Immundisolibacter sp.: one gene and its partner. The protein of the gene in region 1 binds, or shares a complex with, the protein of each later gene. Links are inferred from orthologs where the notes say so. Each region holds a gene or a part of one and is shown in the gene's direction. Other genes may lie near its edges.

What was found.
Region 2: the proteins of H5U26_RS08010 (region 1) and H5U26_RS02975 are in contact, whole or in part, in a cryo-EM structure (PDB 8I8X), measured with the Escherichia coli proteins. The link is inferred for Immundisolibacter sp. from one-to-one orthologs.

Annotation. Positions count from the first base shown.
Region 1 is NZ_JACIZD010000004.1:80,892-86,697, reverse strand. The notes cover bases 1,654-4,619. They hold H5U26_RS08010 (ABC transporter substrate-binding protein), read left to right. Parts: upstream 1,654-2,815; coding sequence 2,816-3,424; downstream 3,425-4,619. Other genes in these bases: H5U26_RS08000 (ABC transporter ATP-binding protein), read left to right, coding at 3,725-4,619; H5U26_RS08005 (STAS domain-containing protein), read left to right, coding at 3,435-3,728; mlaD (outer membrane lipid asymmetry maintenance protein MlaD), read left to right, coding at 2,337-2,816; mlaE (lipid asymmetry maintenance ABC transporter permease subunit MlaE), read left to right, coding at 1,654-2,321. Outside these bases: H5U26_RS08030 (hypothetical protein), read left to right, coding at 1-588; H5U26_RS08025 (ATP-binding cassette domain-containing protein), read left to right, coding at 715-1,542; more of mlaE, read left to right, coding at 1,539-1,653; more of H5U26_RS08000, read left to right, coding at 4,620-4,654; H5U26_RS07995 (ABC transporter permease), read left to right, coding at 4,665-5,432; H5U26_RS07990 (BolA/IbaG family iron-sulfur metabolism protein), read left to right, coding at 5,498-5,734; grxD (Grx4 family monothiol glutaredoxin), read left to right, coding at 5,766-5,806. UniProt on the Escherichia coli protein: Involved in a phospholipid transport pathway that maintains lipid asymmetry in the outer membrane by retrograde trafficking of phospholipids from the outer membrane to the inner membrane.
Region 2 is NZ_JACIZD010000001.1:612,890-615,797, forward strand. It holds H5U26_RS02975 (VacJ family lipoprotein), read left to right. Parts: upstream 1-993; coding sequence 994-1,824; downstream 1,825-2,908. Other genes in the region: apbC (iron-sulfur cluster carrier protein ApbC), read left to right, coding at 1-288; dcd (dCTP deaminase), read left to right, coding at 312-878; ggt (gamma-glutamyltransferase), read right to left, coding at 1,948-2,908. UniProt on the Escherichia coli protein: Involved in a phospholipid transport pathway that maintains lipid asymmetry in the outer membrane by retrograde trafficking of phospholipids from the outer membrane to the inner membrane.

The DNA of each region.
Region 1 (5,806 bases):
CGCGAGGACGTGCTGCCGGTGGCCGAGATGACCATGGCCACCGTCATGGAGGACGGCGATCAGGTCAACAACGCCGACTTCCTGGCCCGCGTCGACACGCTCACCGCACTCGGCTACCACGTGCTGGTGTCCGACTATCTGCGCTATTTCCGTCTGCGGGCGTTCCTGCGTCGCTACACGCAGGGCCGCATCGGCATCGTCGCGCGGCTGGACAATCTGCGCGACATCTTCAGTCCGGCGTTCTACTCCGACCTGGAAGGGGGGATTCTGGAGGCCTTCGGGCGTCTGTTTTGCGACAAGACATGGATGTATGTCTATCCAGGGCGGGCTGCCGACGGCACTCTGATCACCGCCGACAATTTCGACCCGAACCCGGCGGTGCACCACATCTACCGCCACCTGTACGAAGGTGGACAGATTCTGGCCCTGGCCGGTGCCAACGAAGCGGTGCTCGACATCGACTGGCGGCAGGTACTGCCGGCGCTGCGCGCCGATGCGCCCGGCTGGGCCAGGCAGGTACCGCCGGTGGTGGCCGAACTGATACGCAACCGCGGCTTGTTCGGTTTTCCATCCAGGGAAGGCTCCTGAGGGCGCGGCAAGCACCACCGGCGCATCGTTCCTGACCGGCGCTTGCCGCAGCGGCTCATGTGACACGCGGTTGACAGTGTCGGCGGGCAAGACCGAGACTTGCCCGCCCTTGCTCCATACCCCTCCATGAATAACAACCAAGACAGTGTCGCCGCTGAGCCGCTGATCCAGATCCGGGGCCTCAGTTTCCGGCGCGGCGCGCGGGTCATCTTCGACCGGGTGGACCTCGATATCCCGCGTGGCAGGATCACCGCCGTGATGGGCCCGAGCGGCACCGGCAAGACCACGCTGCTGAAGCTGATCAGCGGCGTGCTCAGGCCGCAGGCCGGCTCCATCAAGGTGGCCGGCCAGGAAGTGACCACCTTGTCCAGGTCGGACCTGTATGCGCTGCGCAAGCAGATCGGCATGCTGTTTCAGAGCGGTGCGCTGCTGACGGACCTCGATGTGTTCGACAACGTGGCCTACCCGGTGCGCGAGCACACTGACCTGCCTCCGACGCTGCTGCGCTCGCTGGTGCTGATGAAGCTGCAGGCGGTCGGCCTGCGCGGCGCCCGCCACCTGATGGCGAGCGAGCTGTCCGGTGGCATGGCGCGGCGCGTGGCGCTGGCCCGGGCCATCGCGCTGGACCCGATGCTGATCCTCTACGACGAACCGTTCACCGGCCAGGATCCGATTTCCATGGGCATCCTGACGCGGCTGATCGCCGCCCTGAACCGGGCGCTTGGCCTGACCAGTCTGGTGGTGTCGCATGACATCCATGAGACCTGCCGCATCGCCGATTACGCCTACGTAATTGCCCAGGGCAAGGTGATCGGCCATGGCAAGCCCGAGGATCTGCTGGCCTCGACCGAACCGATGGTGCACCAGTTCCTGAGCGGCGAGCCCGACGGCCCGGTGCATTTCCACTACCCGGCGGTCGAGTACCGCGACGACCTGCTGGCGGATGCCTCATGAGCGGTCCGTTGCAAGGGCTGGGTGCGCGCACGCTGGATGGTTTGGCGCGCCTGGGGCGGGCCGGCGGGTTCCTGTTGCCGCTGCTGGCGGCGGTGCCGGCGCAGTTCCTGGCGCCGCGGCGCCTGGCCAAGCAGGTGTTCAGCGTCGGCGTGCTGTCGCTGGTCATCATCCTGGTGTCAGGTCTGTTCGTGGGCATGGTGCTGGGCCTGCAGGGCTACAATACGCTGGTCGATTTCGGCTCCGAGAGCAGTCTTGGCATCGTGGTGGCGCTGTCGCTGGTGCGCGAGCTGGGGCCGGTTCTGAGCGCTCTGCTGTTCGCCGGCCGTGCCGGTTCGGCGCTGACCGCCGAGATCGGCCTGATGAAGGCCACCGAGCAACTGTCGGCGCTGGAAATGATGGCGGTGGACCCGTTCCGGCGCGTGCTGGCGCCGCGCTGGCTGGCCGGCTTCATCAGCCTGCCGTTGCTGGCGGCGGTGTTCAGCGCGGTCGGTATCCTGGGTGGCTACCTGGTCGGGGTAAAACTGCTGGGACTCGACCCCGCGCCGTACTGGTCGCACATGGAAAGCGGCGTCGATTTCTTCGACGACATCCTGAACGGCGTCATCAAGAGTGTGGTGTTCGGTGCCGTGGTGACCTGGGTTGCGGTGTTCGAGGGCTACGATGCCGTGCCGACCGCAGAAGGGGTCGGTCGCGCCACCACGCGCACCGTCGTGACCGCCTCGCTGGCGGTGCTGGGCGCAGACTTTTTGCTCACCGCGCTGATGTTCGGCGAGCCCTGAGGAGAATCCGGTTTCATGCAATCGCGTACCGTCGAGGTGTGGGTGGGTCTGTTCGTGGCGCTGGGGCTGGCGGCGCTGGCGTTTTTGTCGGTGCGGGCGAGCAACCTGGCCGAGTATCGCGATGGTGATGCCTATACCTTGGTGGCACGCTTCGACAACATCGGCACCCTGCGCGTGCGGGCGCCGGTCACGGTGGCCGGCGTGCGGGTCGGGCGCGTGGCGGCGATCGATTTCGACAACGAACGATTCAAGGCGGTGGTCAAGATGGCCATTACCGCCCGCTACGACAACCTGCCGCAGGACACGGTGGCGGCGATCCGTACCGCCGGCTTGATTGGCGAACAATTCGTCGGCCTCGATCCGGGCGGCGCGCCGGACCCGCTCAAGGACGGTGACGAAATCGAGATCACCCAGTCGGCACTGGTGATCGAGCAGCTGATCGGCCAGTTCCTGTACGGGCAGGCCGGCAAGAGTGACAAGGACGGAGGCAAGTGATGGTGAAGCGAATTGCAACGGCGATGTTGGGCCTGCTGTTGGCCGGCACTGCGTGCCTGACGACAGCGTCGGATGATCCCACCGCGGTGGTGCGCGAGACCGCCGAGCGGGTGCTCGACAGCCTGCGCAGCGACCGGGCCCGCTACCAGGACGACCACGCCCTGTTCCAGCTGGTTCGCGACGTGGTGTTCCCGCGTCTGGACCGCGAGCGCACCGCGCAGTGGGTGCTGGGTGCCCACTGGCGCACCGCCACGCCGGCCCAGCGCGAGCAGTTCATCGCCGAATTCTCGGACCTGCTGCTGCGCACCTACGGCACGGCGCTGCGCCAGTACGACAGCGAGAAGCTCAACTACCTGCCGGCGCAGGCTCCGGCCGGCGCCGATCGGGTCACCGTGCGCACCGAGATCATCCGCCCGGACGGCCCCAAGGTCAGCGTGGATTACCTGCTCACCAACCGCAGCGGCGAGTGGAAGGTGTATGACGTGATCATCGAGAACGTCAGCCTGGTGGTGACGTATCGGTCCGAGTATTCGGCCATCATCAAGCGCGACGGCATGGACGGCCTGCTCAAGCAGCTGGCCGACCGCAACCGCAGCGCGAATTCCTGATCGGCGCCCGATGAACGTCGATGCCGACGGCCGGGTGCGGGTCGACGGTCCGCTGACCTTCGCGACGGTGAGCGCGCGCCTGGCGGACAGCGCGCCGCTGTTTCGGCCCCGCCAGCGGCTGAGCTTCGATCTTTCCGGCGTCACCGCGGTGGACAGCGCAGCGCTGGCGCTGCTGGTGGAATGGCTGCGCATGGGCCAGCAAAAGGGCGTGCAGGTCGAATTCACCGCCGTTCCTGCGGCGCTGCGCAGCCTGGCCGAAGTGAGCGAACTGGATCAGATCGACGCCAGCCTGGCGGCTCCATGACGGCGGCCATCGCCGTCCGACAGCTGCACAAGCATTTCGGGCAGGTCCATGCCCTGCGCGGCGTGGACCTGGAAATCCAGCCCGGCGAGTTCTTCGGCCTGCTGGGTCCCAACGGCGCCGGCAAGTCCACCCTGATCAACATCCTTGCCGGCCTGACCCGACCGGATGCCGGTTCCGCCGCCGTGCTGGGCCACGACGTGCAGCGCGATGCCGTGGCGGCGCGCCGGGCCATCGGCGTGGTGCCGCAGGAGCTGGTGTTCGACCCATTCTTCGAGGTGCGCGATTTCCTGCGCATCCAGGCCGGCTACTACGGCGTGGCGCGCAGCAACCGGGCCTGGATCGACGAGCTGCTGCGGGCGCTGGGTCTGGCCGACAAGGCCGGCACCAACATGCGGAACCTGTCCGGCGGCATGAAGCGGCGCGTGCTGATTGCCCAGGCGCTGGTGCACAAGCCGCGTGTGCTGGTGCTCGACGAACCGACGGCCGGTGTCGACGTGGAACTGCGCCAGACCCTGTGGGCCTTCGCGCAGCGCCTGCACGACGAGGGCATGACCATCGTGCTGACCACGCATTACCTCGAAGAGGCCGAGGCGATGTGCGACCGCATCGCCATCATGAGCCACGGCACGGTGGTGGCGCTCGATGACAAGCGCAGCCTGCTGGGGCGCCATCCCTGGTACCAGGTGCACCTGCGCCTGGCCAGCGAGCCGGCCCAGTTGCCGCCGCAAGTCCTCGCCTGCCTGGTTTCGCGCGAACACGGCTGGCTGGTGCTGCGCCTGCAGCGCGGCGGGGACGACCTGTCGCGCGTGCTGTCGGCCTTGCACACGGCCGGGCTGTCGGTGCTGGAGATCAGCACCCGGGAGCAGACGCTGGAGCAGGTGTTCCTGGAACTGACCGCCGGGCATCACCTGCCCGCCGGTGCGTGATGGCCGCGGCATGATCGGCAACTGGCCCGGCCTGTGGACGCTGTTCGTGAAGGAGGTCAAGCGCTTCACGGTCGTGTTCATGCAGACCGTGACCGCGCCGGTGGTCAGCGCGCTGCTGTACCTGTTCATCTTCTCGCACGCGCTGGCCGGTCGGGTGGAGGTGTACCCAGGCGTCAGCTATCCGCAGTTCCTGGTGCCGGGTCTGATGATGATGACCATCATCCAGAACGCGTTTGCCAACACCTCGTCCAGCCTGATTTTCTCGAAGGTCACCGGCAACATCGTGTTCGTGCTGCTGGCGCCGCTGTCGCATCTGGAGTTCTATCTCGCCTTCGTGGGTGCGGCACTGGTGCGGGCGGTGGTGGTCAGCATTGGCGTCTTCGTGGTGGCGTTCTTCTACCTGGGCACGACGGCGTCGCATCCGCTGCTGCTGCTCGTGTTCGGTCTGCTCGGTGGCGGGCTGCTGGCCACCTGCGGCCTGCTGGCCGGCATCTGGGCCGACAAGTTCGACCAGGTGGCCACCGTGCAGAATTTCGTGATCCTGCCGCTGACGTACCTGAGCGGCGTGTTCTATTCCATCCACAGCCTGCCGCCGGCCTGGCAGGCGCTGTCGCGCGCGAATCCCTTTTTCTATCTGATCGACGGCTTCCGGTATGGCTTCTTCGGCCACTCCGACGTGTCGCCGTGGCTGAGCGTGGCGGTCATGGCCGGGGCCAATGTCGCCTTGTGTATACTGTGCCTGCGCCTGCTTTCGCGCGGCTACAAGCTGCGCGGCTGAGGCCCGGAAGGCGCCGCTGCTCCAGCGCTTCCCCAGTTCTGATCTGCACGCCAAGATTCCCGGTCATGGATCCTGCAACCATCAAGCAACTGATCGAAAAGGGTCTGCCGGACTCGCTGGCCCTGGTCGACGGCGACGGTCGCCATTTCGAGGCGGTGGTGGTGTGTGACGCCTTCGCCGGCAAGCGGCTGGTGCAGCAGCATCAGATGGTCTACCAGACTCTGGCCGGGCAGATGCACGATGACGCCGTGCACGCCCTGTCGCTGCGCACCTTCACGCGCGCCGCCTGGGAACAGCGTTGAGCCCCTCACTCCCCCACGCGAGGTAATGGCCATGGATGTGCTCGAAAAGATCGACCGCTTCGTCAATGCGGT
Region 2 (2,908 bases), on another replicon or contig:
ATGAGCACCCACATCTGCAGCCAGTGCGGGCACGAGGAACACATCTTCGGCGCCGGCGGCGGCGGTCGCATGGCCGAAAAATACGGCGTGCCGCTGCTGGGCTCCCTGCCGCTGAATGTGCATATCCGCGAACAGGCTGACGGCGGTCAGCCCACGGTGGCCGCCGATCCCGACGGACCGATCGCCCGCGCGTATCGGGAAATCGCCCTGCGCGCTGCGGCCAGCCTGGCCAGGCGCGGCAAGGATTACGCCCGCCATTTCCCCAAGATCACCGTCGTCAACGACTGAACCGCCCGGCCTGGAAGCACCGCATGAGCATCAAATCCGACCGTTGGATCCGCTGCATGGCCGAGCAGCAGGGCATGATCGAGCCGTTCGAACCGCGTCAGGTGCGCGAAGTCGACGGCCAGCGGGTCATCTCCTACGGGCTGTCGAGCTACGGCTACGACATCCGCGTGGCGCGCGAATTCAAGATATTCACCAATGTGCATTCGGCGGTGGTGGACCCCAAGAACTTCGACGCCGCCAGCCTGGTCGATGTCGAATCGGACGTGTGCGTGATTCCGCCCAACTCCTTCGCGCTGGCGCGCACCGTGGAGTACTTCCGCATCCCGCGCAGCGTGCTGACGGTGTGTCTGGGCAAGTCCACGTACGCCCGCTGCGGCATCATCGTCAACGTGACGCCGTTCGAGCCGGAGTGGGAGGGCTACGCCACGCTGGAGTTCTCCAACACCACGACGCTGCCGGCAAAGATTTATGCCGGGGAAGGCTGCGCGCAGGTGGTGTTCTTCGAGTCCGACGAGACCTGCGAGGTTTCGTACAGGGACCGCGGCGGCAAATACCAGGGCCAGGTCGGCGTGGTGGTGCCGCGGCTGTGAGCGTGGCCCGCGGCGGGGCATAATCGGCCCGGTACCGCGCCGACTCATGCTCAAGCCGTCGGGCCTTGCGGCGATAACCCAAAAATCAGTCAACGATTGCCGAGGAATACTCCAGATGAACAAGAAAGTCGCTGCACTCATGCTGACCGGCGGCCTGAGTGCCGCGCTGGGCGGTGGCGCCATGGCAGCCGGGGGTGACAACTTCGAGCGGCCGCAAGACGCGGTGACGACCAGCACGACGGCGACCAACGCGGGCAGCGGGGCGGACGACGGCTTCGATGAGTGGGAGCAGGAAACCACGCCCGAGGTCAGCGATCCGCTGGAGAAAATCAACCGCGGCGTGTTCTGGTTCAACGAACAGGCCGACCGCTTCGTCATCAAGCCGGTTGCCAAGGGCTACGACTGGGCGCTGCCCAAGCCCGTCAAGCGCGGCGTGAGCAACGTGTTCGACAACCTGTTCACGCCGGTGGTGGCGGTCAGCGACCTGCTGCAGGGCAATTTCCAGGAAAGCGCCGAGGATGTCGGCCGCTTCGTGGTCAACAGCACGGTCGGCGTGGTCGGCATCTTCGACGTCGCCACCGGCTGGGGCCTGGAAAAGCGCCGCGAGGACATCGGCCAGGCCTTCGGCGCCTGGGGTATTGGCTCAGGGCCGTACCTGGTGCTGCCGATTCTTGGGCCGAGCAGCGTGCGCGATGGCGTCGGCCTGGTCGGCAACTACTTCCTGTTGCCGCAAAATTACATCGAGGACGACGGCACGCGCTGGGGTGTCACCATTCTGGGCGGCATCGACACCCGCTACCGGCTGCTCGACGCCAGCACGGTGCTGGAACAGGCGGCGCTGGACCGCTACGCCTTCGTGCGCTCGTCTTACACGCAGCATCGGCAGAATCTGGTCGAGAACAAGGACGGCGGCAAGCCCGTGCCGGCCGCGAGCTTCGGCCAGTAGTATCCCGCCGCCCGCATGGCGGGCGATCCGGACCGCCAATCAACAAAAAGGCCGCGGAGCATCCGCGGCCTTTTTGCTTGACCGGCCTGAGAACGGCGAGCGGATTCCGAGCGATCTTCTTTCTTAACGCACCTGCGCGCTGCCCTGGCGACGTGGGTCGCTGGCTGCCTGCATGGCGCCGCTGCGGGTGTTCCAGGCGATGGCCTGCATGTTTCCGAAGCGGCGGTCGACTTGCTTTAGCGTATGACCGAGCTTCTGCAGGCCGGCGATGTCGGTTTCGCTGAGGCCCTGCGGCTCGTACTCGACCACGTCCGGCAGGAACTGGTGGTGGTAGCGCCCGGTGCCCACCCAGGCGGCCGGGTCGTCATTGCCCTGCGCAAACGTGAGCGTGCCCAGCAGCACCATGCTGATGATGCGGCTGCCGCCGGGCGTGCCCAGCACGGCCACCGTGTCGCCGCGACGCAGGATGGTCGGGGTCATGCTCGACAGCGGCCGCTTGCCCGGCGCGATGGCGTTGGCGTGGTTGCCCACCAGGCCGTAGGCGTTGGGGCTGCCCTCCTTGGCCGAGAAATCGTCCATTTCGTCGTTCAGCAGAATGCCGGTGCCCGGCGGCACGAAGCCGGAGCCGAACGGGATGTTCACGCTCAGCGTCGCCGACACCACGTTGCCGCGGGTGTCCACCACCGAAAAATGCGTGGTGTCGGTGCCTTCCGCCGCCGCCGGGGCGCCCGGCAGGAAGGCGCTTGGCGTGGCCCGGTCCGGCCGGATGCCGGTACGCAGGCCGGCGGCATAGTCCTTACTGACGAGCTGGGCGATCGGCATGGCCACGAAGTCCGGATCGCCCAGATACTCGGCGCGGTCGCGGTAGGCGCGGCGCATGGCCTCGATGATCAGGTGCTTGCCGGTTACCGCATCGCGCAGGTTCAGCGCATAGCCTTCCAGGATGTTCAGTGCCGTGATGAGGGCGACGCCGCCCGACGAGGGCGGTGGCGCGGTCAGGATGTCCGTGTCGCGATAGCGACCGCGCAGCGGCGTGCGTTCGACGGCCTTGTAGTCGCGAAGATCGGCCTCGGTCCAGGCGCCA